Regions from separate parts of the Thalassotalea crassostreae genome, predicted to be linked through region 1. Evidence: predicted binding sites of a transcription regulator. Region 1 holds the regulator's gene; the other holds the start of a gene.
What was found. The regulator LexA, encoded in region 1, represses DNA repair genes until DNA is damaged. The targets are predictions, from matches to a motif close to TACTGTATNNNNATACAGTA.
Positions count from the first base shown of each region.

Region 2: the regulator LexA is predicted to act here: its motif matches at 2,808-2,827, upstream of LT090_RS06380 (DNA recombination protein RmuC).

Region 1 covers NZ_CP017689.1:3,467,892-3,477,841, forward strand. Annotated here, with positions in the region: gene LT090_RS15040 (amidohydrolase) at 1-739, shown strand, start outside; gene LT090_RS15045 (GFA family protein) at 792-1,286, shown strand; gene LT090_RS15050 (beta-propeller domain-containing protein) at 1,373-3,406, shown strand; gene LT090_RS15055 (helix-turn-helix domain-containing protein) at 3,578-4,561, shown strand; gene lexA (transcriptional repressor LexA) at 4,670-5,284, shown strand; gene argH (argininosuccinate lyase) at 5,392-7,281, opposite strand; gene LT090_RS15070 (argininosuccinate synthase) at 7,283-8,506, opposite strand; gene LT090_RS15075 (ornithine carbamoyltransferase) at 8,570-9,487, opposite strand; gene argB (acetylglutamate kinase) at 9,539-9,950, opposite strand, start outside.
Region 2 covers NZ_CP017689.1:1,471,439-1,481,388, forward strand. Annotated here, with positions in the region: gene LT090_RS06370 (fumarate hydratase) at 1-537, shown strand, start outside; gene LT090_RS06375 (S9 family peptidase) at 648-2,687, shown strand; gene LT090_RS06380 (DNA recombination protein RmuC) at 2,837-4,117, shown strand; gene LT090_RS06385 (sodium-dependent transporter) at 4,199-5,536, opposite strand; gene LT090_RS06390 (MBL fold metallo-hydrolase) at 5,796-6,434, shown strand; gene LT090_RS06395 (RNA methyltransferase) at 6,467-6,985, opposite strand; gene LT090_RS06400 (hypothetical protein) at 7,142-7,687, opposite strand; gene fur (ferric iron uptake transcriptional regulator) at 7,847-8,290, opposite strand; gene fldA (flavodoxin FldA) at 8,554-9,081, opposite strand; gene ybfE (LexA regulated protein) at 9,114-9,392, opposite strand; gene LT090_RS06420 (DUF2788 domain-containing protein) at 9,397-9,618, opposite strand; gene LT090_RS06425 (alpha/beta fold hydrolase) at 9,710-9,950, opposite strand, start outside.

The sequences.
Region 1 (9,950 bases):
TGTAGATGCTGGCGCTGTTGCCGGTAAGATCACTATAGACGAAGGCTCACCTTATGCCGGAGCAGACACCGTTGATATCATTGTTCATGGTATAGGTGCTCACGGTGCATATCCACACCAAGGCAAAGACCCGATCATGATTGGTGCGCAAATCGTTACCAACTTACAAACCATCATTAGCCGTGAATTAGCACCAAGAGATGCTGGCGTGATAACCGTTGGTGCGTTCCACTCTGGCACAAAGCACAACATCATTTCTGATCAAGCACATCTGCAAATCACGGTTCGTAGTCTGAATCCAAGAGTGAGAACACAATTATTAGAGGCAATTGAACGTGTCGCTACCGGTACGGCTCGCACTGCAGGAATGCCAGAAGATAAACTGCCGACCGTAACAGTCAGCGAATTTTCATTTCCACCGACCTATAATGACAAAGCACTAGCGCAGCGATTAAAAGGTGTTATTGCTGATAAGATGGGCGAAGACAGCATGGTACCACCTGCTGAAAGTGGCATGGGCGCTGAAGATTTTGGCTTCTTTACTACTGACCCGTATATTCCAAGCGTATACTTTTCAGTCGGTGGTACGCCGCAAGAAGATTTTGATAATGAAAAGAATGGTGGTCCGCAAGTGCCAAGCCATCACAGCCCATTATTTAAAATTACGCCTGAACCATCGGTTAAATCTGGCGTAGAAGCAACGGTTCACTCGCTTTTGGAGTTGATGCCAAAAACGTAAGCTAAACTGTTTCAAAATCTGAGTTAAACATTTGCATATAAAGGAGATAGCAATGACACAACAAATAACGGAAAATACTAAAGGCGGCTGTGCATGTGGTTACGTGCGCTACAAACTGACCGCGCAGCCATGCGTTGTTCATTGTTGTCATTGCTTATTGTGTCAGCGGCAAACCGGCAGTGCATTTGCCGTAAATGCATTGTTTTGGGCCGACGATGTTATTGTAGAAACAGGTAGCGTCAATGAAATAGAAATGGAATCTCCAAGTGGTAAAGGGCAAACTATCGCTCGTTGCCCAAAATGCGAAGTCGCGGTTTGGAGCAACTATTTTATGGGCGGAATAAAGCAAGGCATTCGCTTTATACGCGTTGGCACATTAGATAATCCAGAGTTATTGCCACCTGATGTGCATATTTTTACTACAACGAAACAACCCTGGGTAAACTTATCACAAGAAAAACAAGTGGTTGATGTATTTTATGATTTTAATGTCGTCTGGTCTCTAGAAAATAACAACAAACGAAAAGATCTATTAGCTAAATTGTAATTTTCTGACATTGGATAAAAATCAGTAAATTAAATTAGTTAATATAAAAGCAAAGGTTAAAGCTAAGTAGGAATTTAAGGATGAAAATGAACAAGTTCGCATTACTCACAACTATCATTGTCGTTAATACGTTAATGCTACAAGGCTGCGGCGGTAGCGATTCTAATGTTGTTGAAGACAACGCAAAATTAAAAAATATTGAAGGTGTTGATGAAATATCTCCTATCTATAAAAATGCTATTGTTCGTTCACTTAGCTACCGAAATGATGAAATAGCTAATAACCCTGTTGCTGATGCCGAAGCGGTGAGTGACGGTACTGATAGCAATCAGTTCTCCGAAACAAATACACAAGAATCCGGCGTTGATGAAGCCGACCGAGTTGAATTTAACGGTGAACACCTTTTTCTCTTAACATCACCGCAGTATAAATCTAAGCCGACAATTAAAGCATTCGAAAAATCCGCTTCAAAGCTTAGTTATAGAAACACCGTAATGTTATCAGAAAATAGCCATTACCAAGGCTTATACCTATTCGGTAATACTTTAACAGCGATAGGCGAATCTTATAACCATTACTATTCCGAACCATTGGTTTCTGATCAACAATCTGGCATTGGCCAATACCAGTATCAACCGCCGATTGTGATGATCGATATTATCGACGATCAGAGCGCTGTTGTTTCAAACCAAGAGTTTGATAAACACCAATTTAAGATCAGCGGTTCACTAGTAAATAGTCGCCGTGTTGATAATGAGCTTTACGTTGTTACTCGCTTTTCGCCAAACTTTACTCAATATGATGATATTTATTACGGGCAAACGCCTGAAGAACTCAAAGACGCCGTCGAGCAAATTGACGCTCAAGACTTATTAGCCACCTACCAATATGGCAATGAAGAGGCGCAGTTATTAACGAGTAATTGTTATCTTGAAGATATTGCTGATAATGACGAGTCACTGGGGTATCAAGCGTTAATATATGTTGTCAAAATAAACTTAGAACAGCCCGAACAAATACAATCTGTATGTATCGGCGCAGAAAGTCAGCAAATATATTCATCGACCAACTCGCTAGTGTTGTTCAACGATATTTATCAATATACAGACAACAGCGAACAATCATTCACGCAAATGCATAAGTTTAATTTAACAACCCTTAACTACCAATCGTCGGGGCAAGTACCTGGGGCAGTTGGCTGGAACAACGCAAGTTATCGCTTTAGTGAACAAGATGATTACTTAAGAGTTATTACAACAGAGCGTAATTGGCGAGAAAATACTATAGAACACAAGTTATTTGTACTCGATACTAGTAATTTCGAAATGAGTGAAGTTGCTCGTTTACCAGAAGATGGCAGTGAGCAAACCATCGGCAAACCTGGTGAAGATATTTACGCTGTGCGTTATCGCGACAACAAAGCTTACGTTGTAACATTTAGAAGAACCGACCCCTTGTATGTAATTGATTTAAGCGAACCTGCAAATCCGACAATCGAAGGGCAATTGGAAATACCGGGGTATTCAGCTTACTTGCATCCTGTTGATGAAAATCTACTTATCGGCATTGGTCGACAAACCGATGGTTTATTTTGGGGCTTTGCCGAAGTTATCGATACCAGAGCCGATGGCGATAAAGAGCAAGAACAATGGCAATTTCCGCAAGCATTAATTAATGATGAAACCTTGGCCCATGGCGCAAAAATATCTCTATTTGATATCAGCGATCCAACCTCACCAAGCGAACTCATAACCTACACATACCCTGGGACGCAAACCGAAGTAGAATATGATTTCCATGCTTTCACTAGCTTAAATCACTCTGATGGCTCAATGTCATTTACGGTGCCTTTGTATGTTCATCAATACATAGAAACATTCGATGAGATGACAAATCAATGGGATTATCGTCATCAATACAAGTCGTCGTTAGAGTTGTTTGAAGTTGATAACTCGATGCTTGATAGAGTCGGCGCGGTGCAACCCGAATATGAAGAAGACCTGCAAAGCCGATACGGTCATCGCAGTATTATTGATGGTGATAATGTCTATTTTGTTGATGGAAATGACCTTTGGCAAGCAAGTTGGTCAAATCCTAGCGATGCTGTAAAAGTACAATAACAACAAAAACAATTAAAAAAACATGTAAAAATCAAAATTAAAACATCAATGATTTTATGTACTTAGCTATAGTGCAACCGTGAGTTGACAAAATAACAACCTAGCTTGCTAGTCTGCAACCAACCGACTTTCTATGCTAGGCGCTCAATTACGAGTGAAGGAACAAACTTTATGATATTAGCAGAAAAGATCGTTAAATTAAGAAAACAACTTGGTTGGTCGCAAGAAGAATTAGCAGAGAAACTTAATGTTTCCAGGCAGTCAGTATCAAAATGGGAAAGTACAAATAGTATCCCTGATTTAAATCGCATCATTATGCTGGCTGAGCTTTTTGATGTGTCTACTGATTTTTTATTGAAAGATGAAAATGAAGTGTTCGAATCGAGCCAAGGCAGCAAAAGTTCCGACACAATTCAGGTAAGCCTAGAACAAGCAACGAAATACATTGATAGCACGATGGAAGCGACCGCTTTAAATGTTAAAGGGGTTCTATTGTGCGTCTGCTCAGTAATACCGTTACTGTTTCTGCTGGCAATGGCCGATAGCAATAAACTCAACTTAACAAGTGATATTGCAGCACCAATCGGCGTTGTATTTATCTTAATTATGGTTTCGATAGCCGTAAGCTTCTTTCTCAAAACCAATCAATATGACGACGATACCACGGTAATAGATGATGAACGCTTTGAGTTAGCATACGGTGTACACGGTGTGTTTAGCGAGAAGATGAAAAAGTTCAGACCGACATACAATAGACGGTTATCGATTGGCATCTTTCTATTTATTGTCAGCTTTGTACCTTTGATGTTCGCAGCAATGTCTGCTGCTGGCACCGATTTAATCTTAATGATGTTAATTGTACTGCTATTGATCATATCGGCAGGACTATATCTAGTGATCCCAGTATCGACAAAATATGATGCCCTTAATAATGTGTTAAGGGATAGCGACTTTAACAGCGTAAAAAGCAAACGTGCAAAACGTGCAGAAAAGCTTGCTGCATTTTACTGGCCACTATTAATCGCAATATTTCTTGGCTGGAGTTTGTGGACAATGGCTTGGGGTATCACTTGGATTATCTGGCCAGTTGGCGCAGTACTTTTCGCCGCACTTATTGGCTTAATGGAATTGTTTGCTAAGGATGAAGAGGAATAAGCTTTAGACGACAATTAGTTTTTAATTTACCAATCAAAATAATAGGTTGCGTTTATCACCTAGCTGTATATACTAACAGTTACTGTACAGATAAACAGGCTTAATGATATGCGCGCCCTTACTGCAAGACAAGAACAAATATTTGGCTTTATTAAAGAAAAGCTAGGCGAAACAGGTATGCCACCTACTCGTGCTGAAATTGCTAATTTCTTTGGTTTTAAATCAGCAAACGCAGCTGAAGAACATTTAAAAGCACTCGCGAAAAAAGGCTTTATCGAAATGTTACCGGGTACTTCTCGCGGTATTAGATTGGCTGAAGAGCATATTGAAGAAGAAGGTTTACCGTTGATTGGCCGTGTTGCCGCTGGTGAGCCTATTTTAGCGCAAGAGCATGTTGAAGATAATTACAAAATTGATGGTAATTTATTCCACCCTGCCGCCGATTACTTGTTACGAGTTAATGGCGAGAGTATGAAAGATATCGGCATCTTAGATGGTGATTTATTAGCGGTTCATCAAACGACTGATATCAATAATGGTCAGGTTGTTGTTGCTCGTGTTGAAGATGATGTTACGGTGAAACGTTATAAGCGTGAAGGCAATGTCGTTTACTTGCATGCTGAGAATGAAGATTTCTCACCAATAGTTGTCGATTTAGCATCTACACCATTTAATATCGAAGGCATTGCCGTTGGTGTTATTCGTAACGCCGATTGGATGTAGTGTTCTTTCAGCTTTTAGCTTTTAAGAAGAACAAGAAAAAGGCAGTATTAATATTCATTAATACTGCCTTTTTTATTTCTATCGACGCCTAAAGTGGCCTTTATTAGCTATTGCTCCACTGTGACATCAATACTATTAAGTAAGTGTGGCATCGAATGATGATCACTTAAATTGTATATCAACGCTTCTTCGTCACAATTATCTTGTTTCGGACATAAGTCACAATCTTTCATTACTTTTTCAGGCAAGGTGTCTTTGTCACCTGGCAAGAAGTCTAGCATTTCAAAGAACTTAGGCTTACGAGTTAATACGAATACCTTGATCAATGATAACGCTTTGGCTCTATCAAGTAAGAACTGACAAAGTTTTTGGCCATAACCTTTACCTTGGTGATTTATCGTTACTCCTAATGAACGAATTTCCGCAAGTCCAGTACTGTAGATATACAATGCCGCACATGCACACACTTGTCCGTTTACCTCGATTACAGCGAAATCTCGAATTGATTTGATTAAATCGTCTTCACTGCGTGGTAAATTCTCTTCTCTTGATGACCAGTAATTTACCAGCTTCACAATCGCGCGAATATCGGTAAGCTTAGCGTCACGAACAACATAATTTGCGCTACCAAGTTGCAAGCGGCTTTGTTCGATAACTTTAGTAACAGGTTCAATACCTGTGCCACCAAGGATGTTTCGTTTATCTACTAAGTATTCTAATTCAAGTACAGGGTAAACATCGGCCTCTATTAATGAACTGAACTGTTTAAATTCATCTAAGCGCAGACTCTCAAGCGGTTCGCCTTGGCTAATCGCATATAACACTACTGCACCAGTGATATCGTGCGCAGTTCTAAATGGAACACCTTTGCCAACCAGATAATCGGCAAGCTCAGTGGCATTGGCGTAACCACCACGTGCCGCTTTAGCACATTCGGCAGAATTCAACTCAATCGAGTTAATCACTTCGCCAGCCATATCAAGACATGATACCCATTGCTCTAGTGCATCGAATAAGCCTTGTTTGTCTTCTTGCATATCTTTGTTATAGGCAAGTGGTAAGCCTTTTAATGTTACTAACAATGCCTGTAATGAACCATAAACACGGCCACATTTACCGCGAATTAGCTCAAGTGCATCAGGGTTCTTTTTCTGCGGCATTAATGAACTACCACTAGTAACCGCATCACCTAAAGTAATAAAGTTAGCTTCACCAGAGTTGAAGAAAATTAAATCTTCAGCGAAACGTGATAAATGCATCATGCCAGTACTTGCTGCAAATAATAATTCCAGTACGTAATCACGATCACTAACCGCATCAAGCGAGTTTAAACATGGGCCATCAAAGCCTAGAGAATTGGCTAAGTCATAACGGTTAATTTCATACGTAGTACCAGCAAGGGCGCCACAACCTAATGGTGATTGATTCAGACGAACGCGAGCATCTTGTAATCTTGAAATATCCCGTTTAAGCATTTCAACATAAGCCATACACCAATGAGCAAAACGGATCGGTTGAGCACGTTGTAAATGTGTATAACCCGGTAATATGTGTTGCTTGTTGTTGTCGGCAAGATTGATTAACTCAACTACAACCGCATTGAGGGTTTCGATGATCACGTCAACTTGTTCACGAGACCAAAGGCGTAAATCTGTACTAACTTGGTCATTACGACTTCTGCCAGTATGTAGTTTGCGTGCGATATCACCAATCACTTCGATTAGTTCACCCTCAACCCAACTGTGAATATCTTCAGCAGCAGAATCGGTGAAATCAATTTCACCGCTTTCTACCTTCGCACTCAAATCAACAAGAGCTTGTTCCATCTTTTGTTGTTCATCTAGCGTTAGCACACCAGCCTTATGAATGGCCTTTGACCAGCCAATAGAACCTTGAATATCTTGTTGTACAAGAATTTGATCAAATGGCAGTGAATCATTAAATGCTTTAAATTTATCACTACTTCCGCCTTTGAAACGGCCACCCCATAACGCCATGTTACTTCTCCTGTCCTTTCAGTGCCGCAATACGTGACGACAAGCTGAATAAACGAATAAACCCTTCGGCATGCTTTTGGTCATAAACGTCATCTTCACCAAACGTTGCAAACTCTTCTGAGTATAAACTGTTTGGCGAGCGACGTTGTGTTACCGTTGCTTGGCCTTTGTATAGTTTCACTACGATATCACCAGTTACTTGCTCTGCAAATGATGCACAAGCTGCCATTTGCGCGGCAGCTAATGGGTTAAACCAGCGACCATCGTAAATTACGTGACTAAACTCTAGACCAACAGACTCTCTAAACTTTAAAGATTCTTTATCAAGAATTAATGACTCTAGCCCTTTGTATGCCGCCATTAATACAGTGCCACCTGGGGTTTCATAACAACCACGAGACTTCATACCAACTAAACGGTTTTCTACGATATCAATACGACCAACACCATGTGCGCCAGCTTTTTCATTAAGGTCAACTAAACATTGATAAGGTGACATGGCTTTGCCATCTACGGCAACCAATTCACCTTTTTCAAAACTAAGCATGACTGAACCTGGTTTATTTGGCGCATCTTCTGGATCGGTAGTCATCGTCCAAACTTCTTTAGACGGCTCACACCAAGGGTCTTCTAATTCACCACCTTCGTGTGAGATATGCCATGCGTTTGCATCACGACTGTATATTTTAGTTAGTGATGCACTACAAGGGACGTTACGCTCTGCCAGGTAATCAAGTAAATCTTCACGAGAAACCATGTCCCATTCACGCCATGGCGCAATAACAGTTAGTTGCGGAGCAAGGGCAGCAAAACAAGACTCAAAACGCACTTGGTCATTACCTTTACCAGTACAGCCATGACATACCGCATCAGCACCAACTTTCAAAGCGACTTCGACGTGCGCCTTAGCAATTACTGGACGAGCCATTGATGTACCTAACAAGTACTGACCTTCATATACCGCACCAGTTTTAATGATTGGATAAATGTAGTCTTTAACAAACTCTTCTTTCAAGTCAACAACATGACATTCAGATGCACCACTAGCAATGGCTTTTTCTACAATGCCATCAAGCTCTTCTTCGCCTTGACCAACATCGGCGCAGAAGGCAACAACTTCACAACCGTCATAGTTCTCTTTCAACCATGGGATGATCGCCGATGTGTCCAATCCGCCAGAATAGGCTAATACTACTTTTTTAATTCCAGTTTTCTTAATGCTCATAACGTTCTCTAATGCTTTCAATATTTAAATTTAAGTTGTTTTGTGTATTGACTGTTAGGTTAACTACTTACCGTTAACTAAGGTCAATAACACAGAATTTTGTGCCCACATGCGATTTTCCGCTTGTAAAAATGCGAGTGACTTATCTGAGTCAAAAACGCTAGTGGTAATTTCTTGTTCAAGGTGTGCTGGTTGGCAGTGCATCACAGCAGATGCGCCCGCTTTATCCATTAATTCATCGTTTATTTGATACGGCATAAACTTAGCTAGGATGTCAGCAACTTTAGTATCATCACCCATTGAAATCCAAGTATCAGTATAGATAACCTGTTGGTTTTCAGCATCCTTAATGTCAGTACTTATTGTCAACGTTGAGCCACTTTGCGCTGCCAACTGTTGCGCTTTGCTAATCATATCGGCGGTTGGTTCATGACCTTCAGGCGTGATCACAGTGACATTAACACCAAGTACACTGCCCATAAGCATCAATGAATTAGATACATTGTTGCCATCGCCAATATAGGCAAGGTTTAATCCTTCCAACGAACCAAAGGTTTCAGTTAATGCCATATAATCAGCAAGTGCCTGACAAGGATGGTATAAATCACTCAATGCATTGATCACAGGAATGCCACCGTGCTCTGCCATTTCATCAAGGACGCTTTGTTTGAATACACGGGCAACAACGATATCAGCCCAACAAGCTAAGTTTTTCGCCACATCTTTAACTCGCTCACGTTCGCCAAGTTGACCGTTTTGCTGACCAATGTATAGACTATGACCGCCTAGCTTATTGATACCAATATCAAAACTGATGTGAGTACGCAGAGATGGTTTTTCAAAAATGGTCACTACAGATTTACCGGCTAAGGCATTGCTGTACTTCGCTGGGTTGGCTTTTATTTCTAAGCCTTGTGCGATAAGTGCCAATAACTGTTGTTTGCTTAGTAAGTCATCAGCTAAAAAATGATTTAACGACATAAAGTATCCTAATAATTTCTTTTGTTTAATTTGATATAAGTAAAATATGAATTAAGGGTTAATGCGGGTGCCGATAACCTGCCCATTTTGCAACAATAATAGTTGCTCGGGAGTTTTCCAACTGGCCACCGCGATACTTCGTCGCAATTGCGTTGCTGCGGCAAACGCCGCTCTTACTTTAGCAATCATGCCGCCGTTAATAATGCCTTCATCAATCAATTGTTGTGCCTGCTCATTATTTAATTCTGCTAAATATTCATCGTCTTTGCCTTTCACACCGGCAACATCAGTAAGTAACACTAACTCAGCGTCTATCAACTCGCTTATCGCGACTGCGGCATCATCTGCATTAACATTGACTAATTGACCGTTCGCTAAACTGCCAATTGATGAGATAAATACCAAGTTTCCTGCTTGCATCAGCGCTTCTAACGTTGTGTGATCATTAGTTTGTGGAATACCG
Region 2 (9,950 bases), 1.9 Mb from region 1:
ACCGGCGAGACGGTATTACTTTCAGGTAAAATCTTGACCGGTCGTGATGCGGCACACAAAAAGATCCAACAATTACTTGAGTCAGGTGAAGGTTTACCAGAAGGCGTAGACTTCACCAATAAATTTATTTATTACGTGGGTCCTGTAGATGCGGTAGGCGATGAGGTTGTAGGTCCTGCGGGTCCGACAACGGCAACTCGTATGGATAAGTTTACCGAAATGATGTTAGCCGAAACCGGCTTATTAGGTACGATTGGTAAAGCTGAACGTGGTCCAGGTACTGTTGAAAGCATCAAGAATCACAAATCTGTGTACTTGATGGCTGTTGGCGGCGCTGCTTATTTAGTGTCAAAAGCAATTAAGAAATCACGCGTTGTTGCTTTTGAAGAACTAGGTATGGAAGCTATTTACGAATTTGACGTAGAAGATATGCCAGTAACCGTTGCTGTGGATAGCACTGGTGAATCTGCACATGTAACCGGTCCAGCTATTTGGAAAGGCAAAATAGAAGTAATGGATGCTGCGAATAATTCGTAATCCTAAAATTTAGAAAAACAAGCGCCCGACAGGGCGTTTGTCATTTTTAAAAACGAAAGTTAGAAACAAGTTAAACAAAAGTTAATTTAGAAGTAATAAAGAAACAAAATATGAAGTTCAATAAAACCCTAAGTATTGCTGCACTAGCAGCAATGTCTTTAAGCACAACTGTTAACGCGAAAAGCGATATTCTAACGGTTGATACGTTAAATAATTTAAACCAACTACATGATGTAGTGATTTCACCAAACGGCAGCAAGCTTGTTTATGGTGTAAAAAAAGGCCAAGAGAAAAACACTAACCACCTTTACCTTTTAGATATCAAAACCGGTAAAACATCACAAATAACAAGTCACGCAACCAGTGAATCTTCAGTTGTATGGGCAAAAGATGGCTCGGGTGTTTATTTCTTATCGTCACGTAGCGGTTCTACGCAATTATGGTTTTTACCATTAACTGGTGGTGAAGCGATTCAGCGTACCGATTTCCCTCTTTCGGTTGAAGGTTATAAATTATCAAGCGATGAGCAGCAAATCGCATTAGCGTTTACAGTAATGCCAGGTTGTGAGACGTTCAAGTGTACCATTGATGCAATGAACGCTGAAAAGGCGAAAAAGCATAATACTCGTGCCTACGATAAATTAATGGTTCGTCACTGGGATCATTGGTTAGATAACTTTAATACTCACTTGTTTGTAGCGAACCTTGAACAAGGTAAAGTTGCCACCAATGCCAAAGATTTAATGCCATCGTGGGATTCCGATATTGCTGGAATTGGCCAAGTATCGTTCAATCCAAATGGCAAAAGCATCGCATTTTCGGCAAAGCTACCTAGTGATGATCAAGCATGGACGACGAATTGGGATATCTTTGAAGTTGATATTGAATCGGCTAAAATCAATAACTTAACGGACGATAATGAAGCATGGGATGCAATGCCTGTTTATTCATCTGACGGACGTTATCTTGCATATAAAGCAATGAATACACCGGTTTATGAATCGGATAAGTACACCTTGCATGTAAAAGATTTACGCAGTAATGAAACACAAAAAGTAGCGCCATTGTGGGATCGTTCAATTGCAAGCTTCCAATTTGCTAGCGACAATCGCAGTGTTATTGCCGTTGCGCAAGATGTTGGTCAAAAAAGTATTTTTAACATTGATCTTCAGTTTGGTGAAGTAACGACAATCAGCAGTCAAGGTTACTCAGGCGATGTGTCAATTGCCGGTGATAGTGTTTACTTTACTCGTCATGACTTAGGTCACCCTGCAGATATTTATACAGTTAAAACTGACGGTTACGGCATTAAGCAGTTAACTGACATAAACAAAGACAAGCTTGCTAATGTGAAGCTTGGCGACTTCGAACAATTTAAGTTTAAAGGCTGGAACAACGAAGACGTTCATGGCTACTTAGTTAAGCCGGCAAACTTTAAACAAGGTGAGCAATATCCAATCGCGTTTTTAGTACATGGCGGACCACAAGGTAGCTTTGGTAATATGTTCCACTATCGTTGGAACGCTCAACTTTGGGCGGCACAAGGGTATGGCGTAGTGATGGTAGATTTCCATGGCTCGACTGGCTACGGTCAGGCATTCACTGACTCAATCAGTCAAAACTGGGGCTCTCGTCCATTAGAAGATTTACAAAAAGGTATGGATTACATCACCAAAAGCCAACCTTGGTTAGACCGTGATAACGCTTGTGCGCTCGGCGCATCATACGGTGGTTACATGATGAATTGGATCATGGGTAACTGGTCTGATGGTTTCAACTGTATTGTTAACCATGCTGGCTTATTCGACATGAAGAGCTTTTACAATGTAACAGAAGAGCTATGGTTCCCTGAACACGACTTTACTGGCCCATATTGGGAAAAAGAAGAAGAGTACAGCAAGTATGATCCATCACGCTTCGTAGACAACTGGAAAATGCCAATGTTAATTATCCAGGGTGAACTTGATTACCGTGTACCTTATGGCCAAAGTTTAGGTGCGTTCACAACGATGAAACGTAAAGGCCTAGAGTCTCGTTTAGTGATGTTCCCAGATGAAGATCACCATATTCGCAATCCAGATAATTTAAAAGAATGGTATCGAGAAATTTTTGTTTGGATGGATAAATATCTAGAGAAAAACGGCGAGTAATTTGAGCCATTAATCAATTTCAAATCCCGGCATCTGCCGGGATTTTTTTTAATATCAAACTGATATGTCTAGGTTGAGTAAATAACTCCTTGACCTTAAAGAGCCGTTAATGATTAAATGGACTGTAAAAATAACCAGTGGTTTTAGCCATGAACAGTGCCCAAATAGATCCATCAATTTTCCTTTACGTCGCTTTATCATTGCTTGTGCTATTGAGCATAATGACCGTTATTCTGCTAGCCAAAGTGTCTTCCTTAAGTAACGCCGTTAACAATCAAAATAATGATAATAAAGTTGCGCAAGATAGAGCCTCACAACTAGTAAAACAGATACAAGATTTACGTTCTAGTCAAGAAAATACCGGCGCAGTGCTACAAATTAAACTGCTACAACAACTTGCCGAACACAAAGAGCAATTTAATAAAAACCAATTGTTTGCCATTAATCAGCTTGTTACCCATTTAAATAAATCCACGAAAGAAAGCAGGGAAGAGCTTTCTAAATCGATGGCGATGAATGCTGAAGTGTTAGCGAAGCGGATGAAGGAACTTACCGAAAGCACTGACAAACGTTTACAAGATATTTCCACCGGTGTTGAAAAACGTTTAACCGATGGCTTTGATAAAACCACCAAGACATTCAATGATATTGTTAAGCGTCTAGCGCTAATTGACGACGCACAGAAAAAAATTACCGAGCTATCAGGCAATGTGGTGAGTTTACAAGAAGTGCTAAGTGATAAGCGCTCGCGTGGTGCATTTGGTGAAGTTCAATTAAATGCGTTGATTCGTAATGTACTACCGGAAAAACACTTTGCTTTGCAGCATACTTTGAGTAATAGCAAAATTGCCGATTGCATGCTGTTTTTGCCAGAGCCTACCGGCAACGTTGCCATCGATTCAAAGTTTCCATTAGAAAGCTTTAAGAAAATGATGGATGTGCATCTTGGCGAAAGTGACCGCAAACTTGCAGAGCGCCAGTTTAAACAAGACATTAAAAAGCATATTGGCGATATTGCTGGCAAATACATTATCGATAAGGAAACGTCTGATGGCGCGATCATGTTTATTCCCGCTGAAGCAGTATTTGCTGAGATCCATGCTCATTTCCCTGAACTGGTAGAGCTCGCTTATCAAAATCGTGTTTGGTTAACCTCGCCAACGACGCTTATGGCAATTTTGACCACGGCTCGCTCTGTTATTAAGGATGAGGCAACCCGTCAGCAAGTTCATTTAATACAAGAGCATCTAGGGCTCTTAGGTAAAGATTTTGGTCGCTTTCGAACTCGTTTTGACAATCTAGCCAAACATATCGACCAAGCAGCTACTGATGTGAAACAAATTCATACATCAGCAGATAAAATATCTAATCGATTTGAAAAAATTGAACAAGTTGAGTTAACAGATGAGAAGCTATCGATAACCGAATAGCTTTTTGCTCATTGATAATACAAAGGGAGCAGATGCTCCCTTTTTTGTTTTATCTGTCGCTTAAATGCCGTTAAATGGCTATTACATCGCCATCACAGTATTAACAAATACAACGGTCAGTAACAATGGACATACGAATCGTAAATAGTTGCCCCAAAGCTTTAAGCTTGGCTTGGCATCAATAACCGCTTTGTCTTTAAGTAGATTGCCACGCTTCCATATCCAGCCAACCACAATAAAGTAAAATAAACCCATTATCGGCAATTGGAAGGTATTTACCCAGCTAATTACTGCATCAAATAATGTGTCAAAATTAAACACTAAGGTCATACACGCGGCTAAGACAATTATAGAAACTAAGAGTGTAGCCTTACCACGCGAATAGCCTTTGCTTTCAAGTAAGTAGGAAACAGGAACTTCGGTAGCTGAAATTGTTGAAGTAAGTGCCGCCATCGACATTAATGAGAAAAACATAAGCGCAATATAAACACCAACGGTTCCCATTGATTCAAATAATGTCGGTAATACCGAAAATATTAATTGTGGGCCGCCAATGAGTTGGCCATTAGTAAACACTTCTTGACCCATATGCTGAGCGACGAAAAGTGTTGGGATGATAAGTAAACCTGCAAGAATAGCAATCAACGTATCTAACGCGGTGATCGAAACCACTAATTTACCGAGACCTTCACCTTTTTTCATGTAAGAGCCGTATACCATCATACCGCCGACACCAATGGATAAAGAGAAGAAAGCTTGTCCCATTGCTGCAATAATTAAGTTCGGGTCTTTTAATTGGCTAAAATCAGGAACTAAGTACATCTCTATGCCTTCACTAGCGCCAGGTTGCTGTAAAATATAGATGATCAAAGCAACAAGCAATAGAAAAAGAATTGGCATTAATCGGCTAGACCAACGTTCGATACCGGCGTGAACGCCTTTTTTTATCACTAGCGCACTAAGAATTATAAATATAGGGGTAAATATTAGATTGCGCAGATCACTAGACTCTCCTAACCAAGTCGCCACAGAGTCAAATCCACTGAGCTGTGCCAGTGGCGATAGCGCATGAGATAGCATCCAACCAGCAACGATTGAATAGAAGCTTAACATTAATATCGCGCCTAATAAGCCAAATAAACCTGCATATTTGCCGACATTTCGAGAAACACCTTCACAGGCATCTTCTAATGCTGAAACTGGATTTTTTTGTGCCTGGTTACCTATATACATTTCTGCATATAACGCCGGTAAAGCTAATAAAACGGTAACCATGAGATAAACGAAAACGAACGCTCCGCCACCATTATTAGCAGCTTGTGTAGGGAAGCCCCAAATATTTCCCAAGCCAATAGCGGAACCAGCGGCTGCTAAAACAAAGCCGATACGTGAGTGAAAAGAATCACGGATAATAGACATATAGATTACTTCTTATAATTATTATTTTGTATCGTCATTAGTGAGATCATTTAAAATGAAGCATTTTTATAATCACTATGACATTTTTATTTATCTGAGCTTACTAATTTACGGGTTATAAAGGCAAGTAAAATTATCAGCAAAGAGCTAGTCGTTTAAACACATCAGCTGTAATTTATGCAAAAGTGCCGTTATTGCACTAGAAACAACTTACGTATTTGCTTATTATTGGGCTAATTTGAAATACGAAGAACTTTCTATGCTGCAGTATAAAATCATTCCCGTTACGCCTTTTCAACAAAACGCGACATTAATTTGGTGCGATCAAACAATGGAAGGCGCAATTATTGACGCTGGTGGCGAAACACCGCGCTTGCTAGCTGAAGCACAGAATCATGGAATAAAGCTAACTAAATTATTATTAACTCATTCTCACGTTGATCATGCTGGCGGCACGCAAGATATCGCTGATAGCTTATCTTTGCCTATTGAAGGACCACACAAAGACGACCAATTTTGGATTGATATCTTTGATCATCAGATTAAACAATTCGGTTTCCCTGGAGCACGGGTGTTTAAAACCAATCGATGGTTAGAAGGTGGTGATACAGTTACCGTTGGTAATGAAACACTCGAAGTATACTTTTGCCCAGGTCACACGCCAGGACATATCGTGTTTTTTCATCGCGAATCAAAGCTTGCGCAAGTTGGTGATGTACTTTTTCGTGGTTCGATTGGGCGTACAGATTTTCCTAAAGGGGACCAAGCGACACTGGTTAATGCCATTAAAACCCAATTATGGCCGTTGGGAGATGATGTTAAGTTTATTCCTGGTCACGGACCGATGGGCACATTTGGTGAAGAGCGTCGCACTAATCCTTATGTCAGAGATAACTAGACTTTATAGAAAGTAACTCTCTGCTATCTACTCTAACGTTTAATTTTGACTTTGTTGTTGGTATCACGACTTGCTCGAATTAACTCATCAGAGCCGATAGACGTCTTCGATTTAGCTAATCGATCATATAAAACAACGTTTACTGTTGCCGCTAAATTCATGCAGCCAATGGTGGGGATGTAAACCACATTATCAGCACAATCAATGATTTTTTGCGCTATGGTGCCATCTTCAGGGCCAAAGATATAATAGGCGTTTTCAGGGTGTTTAAATTCAGGCAGGGCAGTCGCGCCTTCAACTAAGTCTACACAAACAATCGTTGCACCTTCAGGCTTAGCATTAATAATATCGTCTACTTCTGAAAGTGGAATTTTTTCAGAAACATTTTTAGTGTCAGTTTGGAACTTTGAAGCAAAGCCATAACGCTTACCGGTGTAACTAACACTTTCAACCTGATAGCAACCACTGGCGCGCATAATAGAGCCAACATTTTCAGGACTTTTAGGATTGATCAAACCTATATTGGCGGAGTTACTTTTCGACGAGGTCATGGTGCGCTAGCTTTGTTAGTGAGTTCTAATTTGATGGGAAATTATAAACTATCTTAGTTCAAATAAATATTGTCTATAAGATAAAAACTCAATTTCTAATAAGTTCAACTTAAGTACACAGTCATCTCTGTGTCACTTCAATTGAACAATCACTCGCTATTGCTGCATTTTAACTTTACCTTCAACCATTGCTTTTTTTTCAGCAACATCGTCAGTTAATGTTTGGTAATTTTCTAAGATGTATTCAATGGCTTCATTTTGTTTTTCGATATAACCAGGTTCTTTAACGTCTGTGCCGGCCAAGCATGTTTGCGCCTCAATATTGGTCAGTAGATCATTATTGATACTCTTTAATGTTGTAAGGTTTGTCTGTAGCCAAGTTAGTTCTTTCTCAGCTTGCAGAACGTCCTCTTCACTTTTTCTATGTAAATACTGATATTTTTTGGCAATTTGATTTAGGCTGATTTGCTGCCACTCAGAGGTTAGCACATCGTTTTGCTGCTTATCCCATACAAACGATTGCACACTTTTATTGATGTTTAGATAGTTCTGATAATCGCACTCTGGCGTGACAGGCTCTGGTTCATTGGCACAAGATGTGAGTAAACTAATAAAACCAGCACAAAAACCAACACGACAAACCGCAGTAAATAACGAACGGGTAGCTCTATTATAAATTTTTATCGTCGTCTTCATCATCATAGTCCCTAAGATAAGTTTCACGCTCTAGTATAGTCGACGAATAGACAAAGACATCAATTTAAACAGGTATTGGGGATTAGGTGTCAAATCGAAGGCATAAAAAAGCCCAGGCTATGCTGGGCTCAATTTATGGACATTAGCTGATAATAATCAGAACTTTTAGGAGTGAGACTTTCTATATTCTTCGCAAGCTACTTCGTCTTCACATTCACCATAAAGATATAAACTGTGATTAGTTAATTTTATATTATTACTTTTCGCGATGTTTTCTTGACGTTGTTCAATAATATCATCTTCAAACTCGACTACTTTGCCGCACTTTAAGCAAACTAAATGATCGTGATGGGCTTTATGTGAGAGTTCAAATACTGATTTTCCACCTTCAAAATGATGGCGAGTGACAATGCCTGCATCATCAAATTGGTTCAATACTCGATAAACTGTAGCTAAGCCAATTTCTTCATGCTGTTCAAGTAATATTTTATACACATCTTCAGCGCTAATATGTTGGTTATTAGGGTTTTGTAATATGTCTAAAATCTTTACTCGAGGTAAAGTAACCTTAAGTCCAGCTCTTTTTAATTCTTCGTTTTGATCTGGCATAACCTGTGTTTCTAAAAATTAAGTTAGCCAAATTATAGGGGGGAATCGGATCAGTTGAAAGCACTAATTAAGAATTATTTGCATTTACTAGTTTATTGTACGTTTAATCAACAATAGGTGGGTTTGTTATAAATACTTTTACTTGGTTAATGATATAAACCGAAATAAAACTACAACAATTATCAGGACAAAAAAACCAGTGCTTTGCACTGGTTTTGTATTAAAAAGGCTTGGTTTATGCTTTGTTAGTAAATGTGGATTAATTAATCAAGCAGCTCAGCAAGGCACATTTCATCATTTAATTGTTCAATCCACGCATCCACACGTTCTTCTGTTAGTTCTGGTTGGCGATCTTCATCAAGTGCCAAACCAATAAAGGTATTCTCATCTAACAATGCTTTCGATGCTTCAAATTCATAACCGTCGGTAGACCAACCACCAACCATGATTGCACCTTTAGACTCAACGATATCACGAAGCGGAGCCATGGCGTCAACAAAGTACTCTGCGTAATCTTCTTGGTCGCCAAGACCAAAGATAGCGACTAATTTGTCGTTGAAGTCAATTTCTTCTAATTCTGGTAAAAAGTCATCCCAATCACATTGGTTTTCACCATAATACCACGTTGGAATACCTAGAATTAACAGATCAAATTCTGCAATATCTTCTTTAGTACTTTTGGCGATATCTTTAACATCAACGTTCTTTTTACCCAGTTTTTTCTGGATCATTTTTGAAACAGCTTCTGTATTGCCTGTATCACTACCAAAAAAAAGTCCGACAGTTGCCATGTGTTTAAACCCTTAATATTTCGATCTTTAAATTACTTTTTCGAAGCCATTGCTTCGGTTAATAGTGACTCTATGAGTTCACTGCGACTTACGCCAGTCTCTTTTGCCAACTCATCTAGTTGATCAAAGAGCTCTTGATGAATCTTAAATTCAACACGTTTTAAGCCTTTGTTTTTGTCTCGCTTAACCTGGTTACGCTTATTAATTTTAACCTGAACTTCCCTTGAATACGGATTTGTTCGAGGCCTACCAGGGCGTTTTTCATCAACAAATAAATCTATTGTTGTTGTATCAGCTGTTTCTTTTGCCATAAATCTAGCCTATACCGTTGCTTTCCCATATGACCTGGATCACACCTTTCGCAATAAATCCGGCACAACCTAGAAATAATACGAAATAGACTACTAAGCGGCCATTTCTCGGTACATCATTCTTTTTCATCACGTCATGAATAGACATACCAATGAAGAAAAATATCACCAAAAAAAATAAATTTAGGCCAATAGATTCGATTAATTCTAAATTTTCGGAAATCATACTACGCTCACCCTTGAATTTACGGCGGCACTATAGCACAAAGCAATGTTCGATTGCAGCAAAAAATAACGCAAATTGAACGACTTTACGGCTAATTGTTTAGCTTTAAGAAATCTGTGACTATCTTATTAAAGGCTGCTGGCTTTTCGGCGTGTAGCCAGTGACCGACGCCTTGAATAATACGGCCTTTTGATTTTGGAAATAATTTGCCTATTTCGGCTCGATGTTCGGCAAGAATATAGTTTGAATTGCTACCTTTGATAAACAGTGTCTCTCCATCAAAAGCACTATCATGTTCATTGCCTTTGACTACTTCTGCGTAATCATTTGCA